DNA from 4 places in the Micromonospora sp. M42 genome. Region 3 is predicted to be linked to each of the others. Evidence: riboswitches for the same ligand, from Rfam matches in the RefSeq annotation. Region 3 holds a riboswitch; each other region holds the start of a gene.
The links. Region 3 has a riboswitch for cyclic di-AMP ahead of MCBG_RS17355 (coiled-coil domain-containing protein). Riboswitches for the same ligand answer to the same signal wherever they lie in the genome.

Region 1 (4,741 bases), 450 kb from region 3:
ACCTGCGGCGGAGCGGCGCCGGGCTGGGCGACAGGGTCGCGCCGGGTCAGCATCGCCGCCTCGACTGTGAACTCGAACAGCCGCCAGTCACCATGTGGCGACGCGCGGGCGATCCGGGCCAGCCGCGTCACGGTGGCCGGGTCGGTCACCGGCCGCGCGCGCCCCGCGATGTACGCCTCGTCGTCGCTCTCCTCGGGCGGGAACGAGTGCAGCGCGTAGCGGCCGTCGCGTTCGAGGTCACGGCGCTTCGGCGAGTCGATGACGAAGCACCATAGGCCGTCGTCGGTGAACACCGGGGAGACCGGGTGCACGCGGGGGCCGCCGTCGGCGCGGACCGTGGCGAGGTAGCCGAAGCCCGGCCCGTACTGCTGCATCAGGAGGCGGATCTCGCCGGCGAGGCGGGGCTCGTCGGCGGCGAATTCGGACCAGGAAGCCATGCGGACATCCTATCGAACACGTGTACGAAGAAGTAGTGCGACACGCAGGTCACCCATACCGGTCGCTATGGTGTTCCGATGCTGCTCTCCGACCGCGACCTGATCTCCGAGATCAAGGCCGGCACGCTCGCGCTGGAGCCCTTCGAGCCCACGCTGGTGCAGCCGTCGAGCATCGACGTACGCCTGGACCGGCTCTTCCGGGTCTTCAACAACCACCTCTACACACACATCGACCCGTCGGTCCAGCAGGACGACCTCACCTCGATGGTGGAGGTGCCCGAGGGCCAGCCGTTCGTGCTGCACCCGGGCGAGTTCGTGCTCGCCTCCACGCTTGAGGTGATCTCGCTGGGCGACCAGCTCGCGGGCCGGCTCGAGGGCAAGTCGAGCCTGGGGCGGCTGGGGCTGCTGACCCACTCGACAGCCGGCTTCATCGACCCCGGCTTCTCCGGCCACGTCACGCTGGAGCTGTCGAACGTGGCGAACCTGCCGATCACGCTCTGGCCCGGCATGAAGATCGGCCAGCTCTGCATCTTCCGGCTCTCCTCGCCGGCCGAGCACCCGTACGGCTCGGCCGTCTACGGCTCGCGTTACCAGGGGCAGCGCGGCCCGACGCCGAGCCGGTCCTGGCAGAGCTGGCGCACCTGGCCGACGCGCTGACGCCGCCCGCAGTTGTTAAGAAGGGCCCCCTCCTCTACCGGAGGCGTTAAGAGGGGGCCCTTCCTTACACGCGGCCGTAGCTGTTGATGTCGCCGTCGTCGACCCGCTTCATCGTGATGGGCTTGCCGGACTGGGAGGCGTGCACCACCCAGCCGTCGCCCACGTACATCGCCACGTGGTGCAGGTCGCTGTAGTAGAAGACGAGGTCGCCGGCGCGCAGCTCGGCCCGGCTGATGCGCTTCGTCACGCCGTGCTGCTGGCGTGCGCTGTGCGGCAGCGAGACGCCGCCCTTGGCCCAGGCCGCCATGGTGAGGCCCGAGCAGTCGAAGTGGTCCGGGCCGGCGGCGCCCCAGACGTAGATCTTGCCGATCTGGGCGCAGGCGAACTTCACCGCCGCTCCGGCCGGGCCGCCGGGATAGCCGGCCGGGCAGGGCGCCGGGCGCAGCGGGCCGCCGCCGCCCTTGCCGTACACCTTGAGCCGCAGCTTCTCCAGCTTGGCGATCTCGGCGTCGATCTGCTTCTTCTTCGCCGCGAGCTGGGCCTCGGTGCGCGCCAGGCCGGCGATCATCTCGTCCAGCGGCTTCTTCTTCGCCGCCAGCTCGTCGCGCAGCGCGGCGACCGAGCGCACCTGCTCGTGCTGGCGGTGCGCGAAGCGGTCGAGCAGCTCCAGGCCGTCGACCAGGTCACCGGGTGAGCGGCTGCCGAGCAGCGCGTTGACCGTGGAGAGGTTGTCGGCCTTGTAGGCGTCGGCGGCGAGGCCGCCCACCTGGCCGAGCGCGGCGTCCACCCGGGCTTGCAGGGGTGCGATCTGCCGGCCGAGCGCGTCGGCCTGCCTGCGCCGCGCGGCGAGCTGCTCGCGTACGTCGTTGACCTGCTCGATGACCGGTTCGAGCTTGTTCCAGTCGCGGTCGATCTGGGCCTCGATCTCGGCGACCGAGGGTTCGGCGTGTGCCGCAGTGGCGCCGCCGGTCAGTACGACGGCGGTGCCGACCAGTGCGGCGAGGGCGGTGGTGAAGCGGGACCAGCGGGAACGCGGCGCGGCGCTGGACCGGTCGACCGACCGGTTCGACGACGGCCGCGGGGCATGGAGTGCCACCGGGCGTCCGTACTCCTTCTTCCGTACCGCCTACCGGGTTAGCTGACGGATTCGGGCGGGAAGGGAGCCGCCCTACCGCAGCAGCGCTGCGGATTCACCCCAGGTACCTGGTTCCCCGGCTCGCCCGGAGGCGACTCGGCGGTGTCGGACCGTCACCGACCGGGTTGGACGGTGAGACGTGCGGCCGACGATTCACCAGAGTAGGGACCACCGTTATCGATCCGCAACTTCCAGCGCCGTGACACTCCGTACGCGATCCAGCGCCACACCGCGCACGGAGGTGAAATTTTCTTTCACGACTGATTACTTACTGGAAAGGTATTGACCGTCGCGGGTGTGCGGAGTGAGGGTGGAAACGCAGTGACCCCCATCCCTGTCCAGGAGGTTCGATGCATCTCTCCGCCCCGCCGTCGGGCAGACGGATACTGCTCGCCGCCGCCGTGGCCACGGCCACCGCGCTGGCGACCACCGGCCCGGTTACCGCCGCGCCGGACACGTCCGCGCCCGCGAGCGACCGGCAACAACAATACGCCGCCGCCGCGGCCGAGTACGGCGTCCCCCAGAACGTGCTGCTCGGTGTCTCCTATCTGGAGTCCCGCTGGGACACCCACCCGGGTCAGCCCAGCACCAGCGGCGGCTACGGCCCGATGCACCTGACCGACGCCGCGCACATCCTCGCCACGCCGGGCAGCGCCCACGTCGACGAGGACGAGGACCCGCGCGGCGACGACTCCCGGCCGCTGAAGCTCGACCCGGCCACCGCCGCCGCGCCGACGCGGGAGACGCCGCTGCCGAGCGCCTCGCTCCAGACGCTCGACGCGGCCGCCGCGCTCACCGGGCTGGACGCGGGGACGCTGCGCACCGACCCGGCCGCGAACATCCGCGGCGGCGCGGCGCTGCTGTCGTCGTACCAGAAGGCTCTGGGCGGGCCGGTCGGCGCCGGCACCGACCCGGCGGCCTGGTACGCCGCGGTGGCCCGCTACTCCGGCGCGGACACCGCCGACGCGGCGGCGGCCTTCGCCGACGAGGTCTACGACCAGCTCGGCCAGGGCGCCACCCGGACCACCGACGACGGCCAGCGGGTCACGCTCGCCGCCACCGCCGCGAAGCCGGACCGCGCCCGGCTGGCCCGCCTCGGCCTGCGCACCGCGCAGCGGCCGGACGGACTGGAGTGCCCGGTCCGGCTGGCCTGCGAGTGGATTCCCGCGCCCTACGAGCAGCTCAGCGACGACCCGGGCGACTACGGCAACCACGACCTGGCTGACCGGCCGAAGCAGCAGAAGATCGAGTACATCGTCATCCACGACACCGAGGGCTACTTCGGCCCGAGCGTCGACCTGGTGAAGCGGGCCGACTACCTGGGCTGGCACTACACGCTGCGCTCGGTGGACGGCTACATCGCCCAGCACATCAAGACCAAGGACGTGGGCTGGCACGCCGGCAACTGGTACGTCAACGCCAAGTCCATCGGCCTGGAGCACGAGGGCTTCGCCGGCCAGGGCACCTGGTACACCGAGGCGATGTACCGCACCTCCGCCAAGCTGGTCCGCCACCTGGCGCTGAAGTTCGGCATCCCGATGGACCGGCAGCACATCATCGGCCACGACAACGTGCCCGGCATCACCGCCGCCAACGTGGGCGGCATGCACTGGGACCCGGGGCCCTACTGGGACTGGTCGCACTACTTCGACCTGATGAAGGCGCCGTTCCGCGGCACCGGCACGGCGAAGACCGGCCTGGTCACCATCGACCCGGACTTCGCCACCAACCGGCCCGCGTTCACCGGTTGCAACCAGCAGCCGCCGGGCGTCCCGACGCCCACCCCGCCGGCGCAGCCGTGCCCCTCGCGCGGCTCCTCGGCGGTGATCCTGCGGACCGCGCCGAGCCCGGACGCCCCGCTCGTCAACGACCTCGGGCTGCGCCCGGACGGCACGCCGGACACCATGTACATCTCCGACCACGGCGCCCGCGCCTCGGCCGGCCAGACGTACGCGCTCGCCGGCCGGCAGGGCGACTGGACCGCGATCTGGTACCTCGGCCAGAAGGCGTGGTTCCACAACCCGGCCTCCGCGCCCACCGCCAAGTGGGCCACCGGCTTCGTGGTGACCCCGCGGCCCGGCAAGGCCACCATCCCGGTGTACGGCCGCGCCTACCCGGAGCAGTCCGCCTACCCGGACACCATCCCGTACCAGGCCATCTCTCCGCTGCAGTACACGTTCGCCGCCGGCCAGCGGTACGCGGTCGGCGGGGTGCTGCCCGGCGAGTACTACCGGGCGGTCTCGTTCGACGGTTCCGCGCCGGGTGACCGGACCGTGGTACGCGGGAAGAACCAGTACGTGCAGGTCCAGTTCGGCCACCGGATCATGTTCGTGAACCTGGACGACGTGCTGATCCTGCCGTCCCCGGTCGGCGCGCCGCGCTGACCCCTCCCCGAGAACGCGAAGGCCCCCGGTCCATGCGGACCGGGGGCCTTTCGGTGTGACCGAGGTCAGGTGACCCGGACGAAGCCGGCGAGCGGCTGGGTGTTGATGCTCGACACCTGGACCGGCTT
Region 2 (4,741 bases), 2.1 Mb from region 3:
GTTCGCCGACGACACCCCCGAGGTGCTGCCCGGCGCCTGAGCGCCGTTCGCACCCCCTGCGGCCAGGGGACCTTCTACCCGTTGCCAGCCCGGCGTCGGTACGGGACGATCGTCGCGACGTACGACGGCGAGGGGGCCCGCTTGCAGAGCAGCGACAGCTTCAGCTACACCGTGCAGGCCCGGTGCAGCCGGGCCGACGCGGTGGCACTGCTGGGTGACCTGAGTCGCCAGGGCGAGCTGCATCCGCTGATCGTCCGGGTCCGGCAGCTGCCGGCCCGGCCGGGCGCGCTGGCCAGCTACGCGATCACCGACCGGCTGCAACTGGGCCCGCTGCACTTCCCGGTCACGTACCAGGCGGACGTGCTGGTCGCGAGCGAGGACGAGGTGGTCACTGTCGCCCGGCAGCAGCCGGCGACGACGGTGCGCAACCACACCCGGCTACGCGACGAGCCCGACGGCACCGTGCGCATCGACGTGGAGATCACGCTCACCGCGCCGGCGCCGCTGTTCGGGTACGCGTTCCGCCAGGCCCGGGCGGCTCACCTGAGCCTGGCGGCCCGTCTCGGCGCGACGCTGGAGGGCCGGCCCGATCCGGCCGGCCCCCCGGGAGCGCGCTAGTACACCGACAGGTGCACGTGGTTGGTGTGGTCGCTGGACGGGTCTCCGTTGCCGCCGCTGTACGACTTCCACCCGCTGCTGGGCAGCCAGATCTGCTTGAACCAGATCACGTAGAGCACGGCGAGCGGGTCGGCGTTGCGCACGAAGTACGCGGCCAGGTTGTTGCCGTACGTCCGGTCACCGCCGCTGGCCACGCCGCCGAAGCCGTTCTTCTGGGCGGCGAAGTCGCAGGCCCGCCCCTTCGGGTGCTCGCCCGAGCCGCTGGGCCGGTGGCACGAGACGTACCTGGTGAAACCGGCCGCCTTGGCCTGCTGCAGCGCGTGCAGCGTCCGCGGGGTGATGCAGCCGTTGGCCGGGGTCGGGTCGTTGACGCTGCACGACTCCGACGGCCACGAGCCGTCCGAGTTGCGTGGCGCAGGCTTCGCGTTCTTGCTTGAGGTGCCCTGGACGCTGCCGCCGCCGCTGCTGTTGTTGCGTGCGGAACGTTCGTTGGCCACTTCGAGCGCGCGCTCGGCCTGCTCCTTGCGCTTGCCCATCACCTCGACCTGCTTGCGTTGCTCGCGGATCTCGGTGTCGAGCGCGGCCCGGGTGCGGGTGGCCTCGTCCCGGGTGGTGATCAGCTCGCGCACCGTGCGGTCCTCGTGCGCGGCGACCTGTTCCAGCGTGGCGGCCCGGTCCATGAAGCCCGCCGGGCTGCTGCTGTCGAGCAGCGCCGCGGCGGTGCCGAGGCGGCCCGCGCGGTACGCCACCCCGGCGATCTCACCGACCTTGGCGTCACGTACGGCCAGCTCGGCGCCGACCTTCGCGAGCTGGTCGTTGAGCTGCTTCTGGCGGTTCACCGACCGGTTCAGCGCGGCCTTCGCCTCCAGCCAGCCCTTGCTGGCCGCGTCGAGTTGGGCGCGCAGCTCGGGCGTGCCGCCCTCGTCGTCGCCGGGCGCGGCGGCGAGCAGGGCGGTCCGGGGCGCCGCCGAGGCGGGGGAGGCCGGAACGGTCGCGACGCCGACAGTCAGCGTCGCGACGAGCAGGGCCGCCAACCGGGCGGCCGTCCGTCGTACAGGTGCCACTGGGGGCATTCACATGTCCTTCCGTCAACCGCCGACCGGGTTAGCTGACGGGTTCGGGACGGAAGATCCCTACCGCTGACGCGGATGCACCCCACGTACGTGGTTCCCCGGCTCGCCCCTTCGGGCGATTAGGCGACGGCCACCCCACCTGCGCCGGTGACGCCGGTGGCTGCGGCCGCGACCGAGCCTACCGGCGCGGCCCGGGCGTGGCTCCGTTGCGCAGTGCCGCATGGTGGGGCAAAACCGACATAAGTGTACAGCAGTCACGGTGATTTAAGTCTGCCCTAATCACCACTCGGTCTTTCCGCACACTCCGGCTGACGCTCCGGGTTCGACCTGCAACGTGGCGTGATCGATGGAGAAGTCCTCGTGCAGCGCCGTCCGCGCGGCGGCCAGCACCCCGGCCGGGTCCACACCCGGGTCGGTGGTCAGGTGCGCCGAGGCCACCTCCATGCCCGAGGTGAGCGTCCAGACGTGCAGGTCGTGCACCTCGGCCACGCCGGGGACCGCGGCCAGCCGGTCGTGCACGGCGGTCACCTGGAGGTGCTCCGGCGCCGCCTGCACCAGGATGCGCACCGCGGCCCGGCCGAGCCGCCAGGTGCGCGGCAGGATGAACAGGCCGATCCCGACGGCGACCAGTGGGTCCGCCCACCACCAGTCGGTCACCGCGATGACCAGCGCCGCGGCGATCACGCCGAGCGAGCCGAGCAGGTCGCCGAGCACCTCCAGGTACGCGCCGCGCAGGTTGATGCTCTCCTTCGCCCCGGCGCGCAGCAGCGCGAAGGCGACGATGTTGGCGAGCAGGCCGAGCACCGCCACCACGAGCATCGGGCCGGCCAGCACCTCCGGCGGCTCGCCGAAGCGGCGTACCGCCTCGATCAGGACGTAGACCGCGACGGCGCCGAGCAGCACGGCGTTGGCGAGGGCGGCGAGCACCTCCAGCCGGTAGAGGCCGAACGTGCGCTGCGGGTCGGTGCCGGCGCGCCGGGTGGCGGTGATCGCCGCGAGGGCCATGCCGATGCCGAGCACGTCGGTGAACATGTGCCCGGCGTCGGAGAGCAGTGCGAGCGAGCCGGTGGTGAAGGCGGCCACCGCCTCGACCACCATCAGGACGGCGAGCAGCGCGAACGCGGCCCAGAGCCGGCCTGCGTGGCGGTGTGCCGCGTTGGCCACCGCGCTGCTGTGGTCATGACCTGCGCCCACGCCAACACCCTCCCTGCCGCGTACCGGCCGGGCCCAATGTATGCTCACATCGCTATGTATGCAAGTGAACTGTGGGTGGCGCGGGCGTGGCCCCTCACCCCACCGGGTCGAGCGTGGTGAGGCGCTGGGTCGCCCGGGACAGCGCCACGTAGAGCGTGCGCACGCCCGAGCCCGGATCGGCCCGGATCTCGCTCGGCGCCACCAGCACCACGCCGTCGTACTCCATGCCCTTGGCCTGGAGGCTGGTCACCACCTGGAGCCGGCCCGCGCCGAGCGCGCCCAGCCAGCCGGCCACCTCGTCCCGGCGCGGCACCGGCGTGATCACGCCGACGGTGCCCTCCACCTGGCCGAGCAGCGCCTCGGCCGCCTCGACGGTGGCCGCCGGCAGCTCGGCGGCGGGCACCGTGCGCTCGACCGGCGGAACGCCTGTGGACCGGACCGCGTCGGGCAGCGGCAGATCCGGGTAGAGCCGGCGGATCTCCGCCGCCGCCACCGCGAAGATCTCCGCCGAGTTGCGGTAGTTGGTGGTCAGCTCGTAGCGGTGCCGCTTGCGCCGGCCCAGCGCCTGGTCCCGGGCCCGGTCCAGCTCCTGCGGGTCGCCGGTCCAGGCCGTCTGCGCCGGGTCACCGACAACGGTCCAGGACGCCAGCCGCCCGCGCCGGCCGATCATCCGCCACTGCATCGGCGAGACGTCCTGCGACTCGTCCACCACCACGTGCGCGTAGTCGCGGTAGTCGGCCGGACGCTCCCGCGCCGCCGCGCGGGCGGCGCGCTGCCGATCGGCGTACGTGCTCAGCTCGCGCACGCCACCGGCGAGCTGGTACGGGTCGCGCTTGGGCCGGGCCCGCTGCACCGGCTTGCCCAGCAGCGCGTCCAGCTCGTCCAGCAGCGCGATGTCGGCCACCGTCAGCCCGTCGGTCGTGAGCGTGCGGTACGCCTGCCCGAGCAACCGGATCTCGGCCGAGGAGAGGATCCCCCCGGCGTAGCGGCGCAGCCGGTCCGGGCGGGCCAGCCAGTCCAGCACGTGCCGGGGGTGCAGCCGGGGCCACCACGCCTTGAGGAACTCGCGGAACTCCGGCCGCTCGATGATCTCGTCCTCGAACGCGGGCTGCTCCGGCAGCCGTCCCACCCGCAGCGTGCGGGCCTGCGCGTAGAGCGCGGCGAGCACCGCGTCGAACGCCGCCCGGCGTACCTCGTTGCGGCGCGCGCCCCGGGCCAGCGTCCGGTCCCGGATCGCGTCCAGCGCGGGGCGCTCCAGGCGCAGCAGCTCACCCCGGTACAGCAGGCGCAGTTCGGCGGGGGAGTCCGGCACCGCGTCGCGGACCGCGCGTTCCAGCACCCGGCGCATCCGCAGCGAGCCCTTCACCGCCGCCACGTCCGGCGGGTCGGTCCGCGACGCGGACAGGCCGGGGAAGAGCGAGCCGAGCGAGTGCAGCGTGGCGGTCTCCTCGCCCAGTGAGGGCAGCACCGAGGCGATGTACTCGACGAACACGCCGGACGGGCCGACCACCAGGATGCCGCCGCCGGCGTACCGGGCCCGGTCGGAGTAGAGCAGGTACGCGGCCCGGTGCAGCGCCACCGCCGTCTTGCCGGTCCCCGGGCCGCCGGAGACGATCGTGACGCCGTTGCCGGGGGAGCGGATCGCCTCGTCCTGCTCGCGCTGGATGGTGGCGACGATGTCGCGCATGCCCCGGCCGGTGGCCCGGGACAACGTGGCCAGCAGCGCCCCGTCACCGACCACCGCCATGTCCGGCGGCGCGGCCTCCGGGTCCAGCAGGTCGTCCTCGATCCGGGTGACCTTCTCCGAGGCCGACTGGATCGTGCGCCGGCGTACCACGCCGCGCGGCTCGGCGGGC
Region 3 (4,741 bases):
CAGCACATGTCCGTGATTGGTGAGGAAGGTCCAGTTGCGGCGGCTCCCGTCCTCACCTGGTGTCGTCGCCATGGTGGCCATGCTATGGCCATCGACGCTGCCGACCCGAATCGGACGCGGGCCGGCACGGGAAAGTATGAAATGCGTATCACGAATCTTGACGTGCCCCTGACGCCGTGTGACCGTGAAGTCGCGAGGCCGTCCGGCCTGGTCGTTCCGCAGGTAGACGAGGTGAGGCAGATGACGCCGAGAAGCCCGGAGCAGGCGCTCGCCGAGCTGCGTGCCGGCAACCACCGGTTCGTCACCGGTGTGCCGCAGCATCCGAATCAGGACGCCGGGCACCGGGCGGCGGTGGCCGACGGCCAGCACCCCTTCGCGGTGATCGTCGGCTGCTCCGACTCGCGGCTCGCCGCGGAGATCATCTTCGATCGGGGTCTCGGTGACCTCTTCGTGGTGCGTACCGCCGGGCACACCGCCGGGCCCGAGGTGCTCGGCAGCGTCGAGTACGCGGTCACCGTGCTGGGCACGCCGCTCGTGGTGGTGCTCGGGCACGACTCCTGCGGCGCGGTCCAGGCCGCCCGGGAGGGGGTCCGGACCGGCGCCGCTCCGGCCGGGCACCTGGGAGCGGTGGTGGACGCGGTCTCGCCCAGCCTGCTGCGCGCCGCCCGGCAGGGCATCGACGACCTCGACGGCATCATCGACGTCCACATCGCGCAGACCGTGGAGACGCTGCTGGCCCGGTCCTCCGTGCTGGCCGAGCGGGTCGCGGCGGGCCGGTGCACGGTGGCGGGGATGTCGTACCGGCTCTCCGGCGGCGAGGTGCGGACAGTGGCGCAGGTCCCGGCGTCACTGCCCGCTCCCTCGTCGCCGGCGGACGCGGACGCGGCGCTGGCCGGCTGACCGGAGCGCCGGACGACGAAGGGGCCGCCCACGGGGGCGGCCCCTTCTTGCTGCGTCCAGGTCAGAGCATCGACATGTGGACGTGGTCGGTGTGGTTCGACGGCCCGCTGTACGACCTCCAGCCGGTGGCCGGGAACCAGATCTGCCGGTTCCAGATCACGTAGTAGATGCCCAGCCGGTCGGCGTTGCGGATGAGGAAGGCGGCCACGTCGTTGCCGTACTTGCGGGTGTCGTTGTTGTGCCAGGGTGAGAAGCCGCTGTTCTGCAGCGACCAGTCGCACGCCTTGCCCTTGGGGTGCTCCCACGGCCCGCCCGGCCGGTAACAGCCCACGAAGCGCGTGTAGCCGGCGCGCCGGACCTCCTTGTAGGCGTGCAGCGTCCGCGGCGTGATGCAGCCCGAGGTGGTCGGGTCGTTCTCGCTGCACGACTCGGCCTTCCAGCCGCCGTCGGCGGTGCGGCCGGGGCCGATCTTGGCGACCGGTGAGGTGGCGTCGACCAGGCCGCCGGTGAAGCCGAGGCCGCCGACGAGCTTGAGGGCGCGTTCGGCCTGCACCTTCTCGCGCTCCATCGCGTTCTTCTGCTTCTCCTGCTCGCGCACCTCGGCGTCGAGCGCGATCTTGGCCGTCTCGGCGCGGTTCTTGACCGCGTTGATGGCGGCCAGGCGCTGCGCGTTGAGGAGGTTCAGCTCGTCCAGGGCGTTGACGCGGCGGACGAACGAGTCGGGCGAGTTGCTCTCCAGCAGCATCGCCATCGCGCCCATCCGGCCGGTCCGGTAGGACTGGGCGGCGAGCTGGTTGACCTGCGGGCTGAGCGCCTCGAGTTCGGCCTGTGCCGCCTGTACCTCGGCGGCCAGCCGCCGCTGGCGGTCCTGCGACTTGGCCAGCTTCGCCTTCGCCTGGAGGAAGTTCCGGTTGGCGCTGTCGATCGCCTCGGTGATGAGCGGTGGTTCGCCGTCCTCCTCGTGCCCGGACGGCTTCGGGGCCGCCGCGGCGGGGGCCGCCGTCGCCGAGTTCGGCCCGGCCAGCACTGCCAGCGAGGCCAGCACGGCCACCAGGGGTGTCAGCCAGCGGCGCAGGGGTGGCGTCACAGTGTTCCCTTCCGTCGGCCGCCGACCGGGTTAGCTGACGGGTTCGGGACGGAAGTGGCCCCTACCGCTCGCGCGGATTCACCCCATGTACCTGGTTCCCCGGCTCGCCCGCAGGCGATTGGGCGGCGGCACCGCTGGCGCCGGTGCGCGCCTTCGGCGGTGACCGGCAGCGAGGTTACCCGACAGCACTCCTGCGGATCTACGTCCGGAAGCCGACCAATAGCGAGATTTCGCCGTGGCGCACCGTGACCAGCGTCGCGTTTGAAATCGATGGTCACCGTGCGGAGTGTCACCATGTCGCCTCCGTACTTTTTCCGCCGCCGAGCGCCTCCAGCGCGTCGTCGCGTCCGGTCGGCGGACGGGGCGGCGGGGGCACGGGCGACGCCGGCTCCGGACCGGGCGCGCGCCGTCCGGCGGTGGTCACGATCGCGGCCAGTGCGGTCGTCAGCGGTACGGCGGCGATCAGGCCGAGCGTGGCCACCGCGCTGCGGACGATCTCCTGGGCGAGGAACTCGCTGGTGAGGATCTGGCTCACCGGGCGGGAGTCGGCGACCAGCAGGAGCAGCAGTGGCAGCGACGCGCCCGCGTACGCCAGCACGATGGTGTTGACGGTGGACGCGATGTGGGCCCGGCCGACGCGGGTCGCCGCCCGGTAGAGCTGCCGCCGGGACAGCCCCGGGTTGGCGTGCGCGAGTTCGGTGACGGTGGCCGCCTGGGTGACGGTGACGTCGTCCAGCACGCCCAGCGAGCCGATGATGATGCCCGCCAGCAGCAGCCCGTGCAGGTCCACGTCGCCCTGGAACATGGACAGCGTGGTGGCGTCCTCGCTGCCGAAGCCGGTCAGATGGGTGGCGGACGTGGCGAGCAGGCCGAGCACGCCGGTGATCACCAGGCTGCCGAGCGTGCCGAGCACCGCCACCGACGTCTGCGCGGTGATCCCGTGCGTCAGATAGAGCACCACGAACATGATCAACGCGGCGCCCACGATCGCCACCAGCAGCGGCGGCTGGCCGCCACCGATGCCGGGCAGCACGAAGCCGAGCAGGATGGCGAAGCTGGCCGCCAAGCCGCCGAGCGCGGCGAGCCCGCGCCAGCGGCCGAACGCCACGATCGCGGCGGCGAAGAGCACAAGCAGCCAGATCAGCGGTGTGCCGCGCTGGTGCTCGGCGATGTTGTAGGACTTCATCGAAGGGTCGGCCGGGTCGATCAGCTCGACCAGGACGATCTTGTCGCCGACCTCGACCCGGGGCGCGCCCGGTCCGGCCGGGAGCGGCGTCTCGACCTGCCGTCCCGCGTCCGGGCCCTGCTCGGCGGCGACGGTCGCGGTGCCGCAGGGGCCGCCCGCGCCCTCCGGGGCCTCCGGCGTCGGCGGGCAGGGTTCGGTGACCACCCGGGTCACGGTGCCGTGGTAGCGGGGGACGTCCGCGCCGCCGACCGGCTCCCGGTCCTGCCGGGGCCAGAGCACCAGCGCGGCGATCACGGTGAGCGCGAACAGCGGCACCACCACGGCGACGAGCAGCCGCCGTACGCCCGGTGGCGTGGGCGGTGCGGGGCGGGTGTGGTCGGCACCCAAGGCGTCTCTCCCAACGGTCGCGGCGACGCCTGGTCCGCCGGACCGGTCTGGTCACCGGGCCGGCGCGGACGTGTCGACCACGTCCGGGTCGTCGCCCCGACATGGTAGGCAGCCCGGCTGGGTGCTCCCGGACACCGTGACCGGTGACGCGCGCCCCGCGCGGGTCAGGCCAGTCCGGCCCGGCGTCGCCGGTACTCGTCCTCGTCGATCTCGCCGCGGGCGTACCGCTCGTCGAGGATGCGCCGGGCCGCCGTCGGCCCGGACCGCTGCGGGCCGGTCCACCGCACGGCCAGCCAGAGGAGCCCTGCCAGCACCGCCAGCACCGCCAGGGACCAGATCCACATCCAGCCCATCATCGGGCTCTGCCACATCATCGGGCCGCCCTCCGTCCGTCACCGCGGGTCCGCCGGGGCCGGCCTGCCCGCCACTTCGACGGTACGGCCGCACGGGCGCGTCGGCGCGGGTCGATGTGCCCTGCTCGGAGGGGCGGAGGTCCCGTTCAGCCGCGCTTCATCAGGCGGCCGACGGCGGCCATCATCTCGGTCGCCATCTCGTCGGCCCGGCCCTCGGCGGCGCCCTCGTGCATGCAGTGCCGCGCGTGCCCGTCGAGCAGGCCGAGGCCGACCTTGTCCAGCGCCGCCTGGATGGCCGAGATCTGGGTCAGCACGTCGATGCAGTAACGGTCGTCCTCGACCATCTTCTCGATGCCACGGACCTGACCCTCGATCCGGCGGAGCCGGGCGAGGAGCTGGTCCTTGCTGGCGGTGTAGCCCCGGGTCGGGCTGGACGGAGCGGTCATGAGAACGAGGATAGCGTACCCCTCGGGGGTATGCTAACGTTCCGGCTGTACCCCCAGGGGGTATGAGATCGGAGGGCGACATGGAGAGCACCTACCAGGTGAGCGGTATGACCTGCGGCCACTGCGTCAACTCGGTGAGCACCGAGCTGAGCGCGCTTCCGGGCGTCACCGGCGTCCAGGTCGACCTGGCCACCGGCCGGGTCACCGTCACCAGTCAGAACCCGCTGGACACGGACACCGTCCGCGCGGCGGTCGACGAGGCCGGCTACGACCTCGTCGGTGCGTGACGGGTCCACGGGACCCGCAGAACCGAGGAGAAACCATGAACACGGCGACGAAGCTCAGCGGCTTCGCGCTCGGCCTCGTGGCGGTCTTCGGCGCG
Region 4 (4,741 bases), 1.7 Mb from region 3:
CCGCCCGCTGATCCGCCCACGGGCCGCGCCCGTCACCGCACCCACCGAACGTCATCCCGCACCCGCCCTTCGACGGCCCGGCGCCCCCGCGCCGCGCCCCGACCGGCCGTGCGGATTCTCCCGCCAGGTTCTTCCCGTGAGGTGCCGACCATGTCGCAGACCGCTCTCTACCACTTCCTCACCGCGGTCCCCGAGGCCGCCGCCATCTGGTCCTTCCTGATGCTGCTCGCGTTCGGCCTGCTCGCCGCGCTGGTGGCCCGGCCCGAGCGCGACGGCGTCGCCGAGGCTGCCGCCGATCCGGTGGACCAGGACGCCGCGCGCCGCGACGACCTCGTCCGGTACGCCGAGGAGGTGGCGGTGGCCGCCGCCGGGGCCGCCCAGACGGCCCGTCGCCGCCGGGAACGGTGGCTGGCCGCGCAGGACGAGGCGGAACGCGCCTGGACCGCGTACGACGAGGCGGACAGCGCCGCCCGCCGCCTGGCCGGGGCCGCCGCGCTGGCCGCCCCGCGCACCCCGCGCACCCCGGCGGAGTACGCGGCCCGGGAGCGCTGGCTGCACCACGCCGCCATGACGGCGCACTGGCGCGGCGACCTGTCCGCCCGGCAACTCGCCGACGTGCTGGCGCGCCGCAACGGGTGGGACCCGCGCCGGCACCCGGCCGAGCAGGAGATCGTGCTGGCCCGGGCCGTACGGGACCGGCGCCGGACCGGCTGGGAGAGCGCCGCCGAGCGGGAGCGGCAGGCGTGGCGGGACGCCGAACTGGCCGCCGAGGCCGCCCGTACGCTCGCCGCCGAGGCGTACGCGGCCACCCTGGCGGTGCGGCCCGCCCCGGTGTCCCGCGGCGTGGCGACGATCCCCCTGCCGGTCGGCGCGTCCGTCCGCAACGCCCGCTGGCGTCCGGCCCGGGTCGGCTGAGGCGACCGAATTGTTACCCGGAATGTGGTGAGCCGGCTCACCCCCGGCGCCGAAACGGGCGTGGAGCGCAGAACAGGCCAATGAGCCGCGCCATTGCCGGTCAGGCGCTCGCCGTCTGTCCCCTTTTCGCCTCCCGGGCGCCGTCACCACCGCTTGTCCCATTGAGTGAAGTGAGTAACCGGCTGTTCCGAAATCCGTTACCGGGGATCATGTTTACGCAGGTGGGAGCGCTTGGCAGGGGCAGTACCCGCCGGTAGTGTCGGCGCGTCCGGTGCGGTAACCGATCGCAGAAGGCGACGCCGCGCCGACCCGCCTAATCGTGTCATCACGAACCGGGGAACCATGAGCACCATCGGGGTGAATCCGCGGCCACTGCCGCGGTAGGGCGTACTTCCCGCCCGAATCCGTCAGCTAACCCGGTCGGCGGCCACGGAAGGAGTCCCATCCTCGTGCCCACCCCTCGATCGTCCCCCCGCCTCCACGGCTCCGCGGTACCCGCGCTCGCCTGACGCGACCGGCAAACCGCCCCTGGGCGCCCGGCATCGCGGGCGTACCCGTTCCCCCGGCCAATCCGGCCTGCCAGCACGTGTGAACCCCTCCACGTGCCGGGCCGGCGTGTGCCGATCACGCCCCCCGTGGAGGATTTCGTGAAGCACCACCTGAAGCGTCAGCTGCGGCGGATCGCCACCGAACGCCCGTACCAGATCATCGCCGGATCGGCCGCGGCGCTCGTGCTGGCCGCCGGCGCCGGCACCGCCCTCGCCGCCGGTGAGGACGCCCCGGTCCAGCAGGAGAACACCGCCTCGGTCGCCGAACTCGGCGCACGGCTCGGCGAGCCCGCCAGCCGCAGCGAGGCGCGTATCGGCGTCCCGCCGGTGTCGCCGAGCGCCGAGCCCAGCAAGTCGCCCAGCGCCTCCCCGTCGGCGAAGAAGGCCGCGGCGGACCCGGACGTCACCAAGGCCGCGCCGAAGCCGCCGTCGAGCAAGACGCTGGACTACGACTACCAGGCGCAGATCAACTACTACTACTGCGGCCCGGCCGCCGTGCGCAACGCGCTCAGCGCCACCGGCATCGAGCGCAGCCAGGACGCACTCGCCGGCCCGCTCGGCACCACCGAGATGGGCACCAACTCGGCCGAGGACACCACGCGCGTGCTCAACCAGCAGGTCAAGGGCAACCCGTACCGGACCCGGATGATTCCCGGCTCGGCCAGCCCGGCCCAGATGGACCGGCTCCAGGCCGACGTGGTCGAGGCGATCAGCAACGGCCGAGGGGTCGTCGCGAACGTCGCCGGCACCGCCACCGACACCAACGGCGGCTGGCACTCGTTCCCCGGCGGCCACTACGTCGCGGTGATCGGCTACAAGGACGACGGCCGGACCGTCCGGATCGCCGACTCGGCCGACCCGTCGCTGCCGTCGTACTGGCTCACCACGATCGACCTGGCGCACTGGATCGCCAGCCGCGGCTACTCCGCCTGACCCTCCGCACCCCCGGAAGGCCGGCACCCCTCCCGGGGCGCCGGCCTTCCCCGTCCCCACCCGCCCTGGCCCGCCGCCCTCTCGGCGCGTCGATCTTGGACTTGTGGCGCCTGGTATGCCCGGCTCGCCCGCTATGGAAGGCACCACAACTCCAAGATCGGCGGCGAGGGCGAGGGCGAGGGCGAGGGCGGGCGGCGTGGGGCGTGGGGGCGGGTCGGTCGGGTTTGGTCTCGCGTGTCCGGGGCGGGCGGTGGCAGACTGCGCCAATGGGCGATGCGACGGGGAACCGGCACCTGATTCTCCTGCACGGCATGGGCGCCACCGGCGAAGTGTGGCTGCCCTGGGCGCCGCTGCTGGAGCGCCGCTGGCCCGGGCGCTGGCTCGCCCCCGACCTGGCCGGCCACGGCTGGTCGCCGCCGCTCGACGGCTACTCGTTCGACGCCCTGGCCCAGCGCGTCGCGGACGGGCTCGGTCCGCTCCGGCTGGGCCCGCACGACCGGCTGGTGCTGCTCGGACACTCGCTCGGCGGGGTGGTGGCGCTGGCGCTCGCGGCCCGGCAGCGGGCTCTTCCGGTCGACGCGGTGGTGGGGCTCGGCATCAAGGCGGTCTGGTCCCCGGCCGAGCTGGCGAAGGCGAGCGAACTGGCCGCCCGGCCGGTCACCTGGTTCGCCACCCGGGACGAGGTGGCCCGCCGCTACCTGCGCGTCTCGGGGCTGGCCGGGCTGTTCGCCCCGGACCACCCGGTGGTGGAGGCGGGGCTGCGGCGGGTCGACGGCCGCTGGCGGCTGGCGATGGACCCGGCCGCGTTCGCGGTCGGCGAGCCTCGGCTGCCCGCCCTGCTGGCCGCGACCGGCGTGCCGGTGCTGCTGGCCCGCGGCGAGCAGGACCCGATGGTGAGCGACGCGCAGCTCAAGGAGCTGGGCGTGCCGGTGGCCACCCTGCCCGGCCTGGGCCACAACGCGCACGTCGAGGACCCGGCCGCCGTGCTCGCCCTGCTCGACGCGTACCTGTAGAGCGGGGCCTACACGACGGCGCGCTGCGCCGGGACCGCCCAGTCGGCCTGCAGCTCGCGGCGGGCGGCGGCGAGGAACGCCTCGGCGTAGGCGTCGGCGGGGAAGTCGCCCAGGTAGCGGGTGCGCGCCGCCCAGCGCTGCGCGGCCTTCGGGTCGGCGTCGAGCAGGTCGGTGATCACCTGGTCCACGTTGGACATGTCGCGCCGCAGCACGTAGCCGGACGCCGCGAGCGGGAACCGCTCGACGAAGTGCTCGCCGTCGGCGCCGGTGTCGGTGACCGCGTACGGCTTGCCGGAGTAGAGCCAGTCGGAGATGACGCCGGAGACGTCGGAGACCAGCGCGTCGGCGCGGTTGACGCACTCGGTGAGCGTCAGCTCGCGGGCCGCGGCGGCGCCGAACAGGTGCGGGCGGCCGGTCTTGGCCCGGTCGGCGGCGAGCAGCTCGGTGAGCCGGGCGAGCTGGCGGGCCGAGGCCGGGTTCTTGTCGGTGTACGGGTGGGCGCGCAGGATCACCGCCGCCCCGCGGTCGATCAGCCGGCGGATCAGCGTCTCGGCCACCGGCAGCGAGCAGTAGTTGGCGTCGGCGTGGTGCCCGGTCCAGGTCGGGGTGTAGAGGACCGTCGGGTGCGCCGACGCGGCGACCGGCTCCCGGCGTACCTCGATGGCTTCGACCTGGGGCCGGCCGACCACGACGAACTTGTCGGCGGGGATCTCCACGCCCGCGCGGGCGTACCTGTCGATCGCGGCCTGCCCGGCCACGAAGATCTTGTCGAAGATGGCCGAGACCGGGTTGGCGCTCGGGGCCTTGTCGCTGTCGCCGTGGTGCAGCTGCACGTGGGTGAGCTGGTTGAACCGGATCAGGTGGGCGTTCTTCGCGCCGTGGTTGACGTAGAAGGCGACGCGCAGGCTGGGCACCAGCGCCTCGTCGAGCGCCTTCAGGGTGGGGCAGAGGACCACCGGGGCGCGGGTGGCGGCGGCGACGGCCGGCAGGAGCTCCGGCTCGCGCAGCACCACCATGAACGGGCGGCCGATCCGTTCCAGGTACGGCAGCCACATGGTGACCTGGTACTCGGAGCCGGGCGGCGCGGAGAAGTGCAGCACGAACTCGGGCTGGTGGCGGCGGCAGCGCGCGGCCGACCGGGCCCCCGCCCGGCGGGCGGCCGGAACCGGCGCCGGGCGAGGTCGAGCGCGACCGCCCCGCAGCCGGCGCCGACGAGCAGCGCGGCGGCGAGCGCCGTGAAGGCGGGCAGGGCCAGCGCGGCGGCGAGCGCCACCACGGCGAGCAGCACCAGCAGCGCGTCACCGAGCCGGGCGGCGACCAGCGGCGTCCACG

Region 1: it holds a riboswitch for cyclic di-AMP, as region 3 does, so the genes downstream of both, MCBG_RS19625 (C40 family peptidase) here and MCBG_RS17355 (coiled-coil domain-containing protein) in region 3, are expected to answer to the same signal.
Region 2: it holds a riboswitch for cyclic di-AMP, as region 3 does, so the genes downstream of both, MCBG_RS27465 (coiled-coil domain-containing protein) here and MCBG_RS17355 (coiled-coil domain-containing protein) in region 3, are expected to answer to the same signal.
Region 4: it holds a riboswitch for cyclic di-AMP, as region 3 does, so the genes downstream of both, MCBG_RS09305 (C39 family peptidase) here and MCBG_RS17355 (coiled-coil domain-containing protein) in region 3, are expected to answer to the same signal.

What each region holds. Positions count from the first base shown of each region.
Region 1 is NZ_KK037233.1:4,259,266-4,264,006, forward strand. Features, by position in the region: gene MCBG_RS19615 (pyridoxamine 5'-phosphate oxidase family protein) at 1-437, opposite strand, end outside; gene dcd (dCTP deaminase) at 516-1,094, shown strand; gene MCBG_RS19625 (C40 family peptidase) at 1,159-2,190, opposite strand; cyclic di-AMP (ydaO/yuaA leader) riboswitch at 2,204-2,341, opposite strand; gene MCBG_RS19630 (N-acetylmuramoyl-L-alanine amidase) at 2,580-4,613, shown strand; gene MCBG_RS19635 (C40 family peptidase) at 4,679-4,741, opposite strand, start outside.
Region 2 is NZ_KK037233.1:5,935,235-5,939,975, forward strand. Features, by position in the region: gene MCBG_RS27455 (STAS domain-containing protein) at 1-40, shown strand, start outside; gene MCBG_RS27460 (SRPBCC family protein) at 142-618, shown strand; gene MCBG_RS27465 (coiled-coil domain-containing protein) at 615-1,691, opposite strand; cyclic di-AMP (ydaO/yuaA leader) riboswitch at 1,696-1,827, opposite strand; gene MCBG_RS27470 (cation diffusion facilitator family transporter) at 1,971-2,885, opposite strand; gene MCBG_RS27475 (HelD family protein) at 2,980-4,741, opposite strand, start outside.
Region 3 is NZ_KK037233.1:3,806,861-3,811,601, reverse strand. Features, by position in the region: gene MCBG_RS17365 (helix-turn-helix transcriptional regulator) at 1-81, opposite strand, end outside; gene MCBG_RS17360 (carbonic anhydrase) at 241-900, shown strand; gene MCBG_RS17355 (coiled-coil domain-containing protein) at 962-1,987, opposite strand; cyclic di-AMP (ydaO/yuaA leader) riboswitch at 1,991-2,122, opposite strand; gene MCBG_RS17350 (YibE/F family protein) at 2,277-3,560, opposite strand; gene MCBG_RS17345 (SHOCT domain-containing protein) at 3,725-3,934, opposite strand; gene MCBG_RS17340 (metal-sensitive transcriptional regulator) at 4,060-4,359, opposite strand; gene MCBG_RS17335 (heavy-metal-associated domain-containing protein) at 4,440-4,646, shown strand; gene MCBG_RS17330 (hypothetical protein) at 4,682-4,741, shown strand, end outside.
Region 4 is NZ_KK037233.1:2,065,626-2,070,366, reverse strand. Features, by position in the region: gene MCBG_RS09315 (hypothetical protein) at 1-11, shown strand, start outside; gene MCBG_RS09310 (hypothetical protein) at 151-915, shown strand; cyclic di-AMP (ydaO/yuaA leader) riboswitch at 1,216-1,356, shown strand; gene MCBG_RS09305 (C39 family peptidase) at 1,551-2,396, shown strand; gene MCBG_RS09300 (alpha/beta fold hydrolase) at 2,663-3,409, shown strand; partial or broken gene MCBG_RS35135 (CDP-glycerol glycerophosphotransferase family protein) at 3,418-4,741, opposite strand, start outside.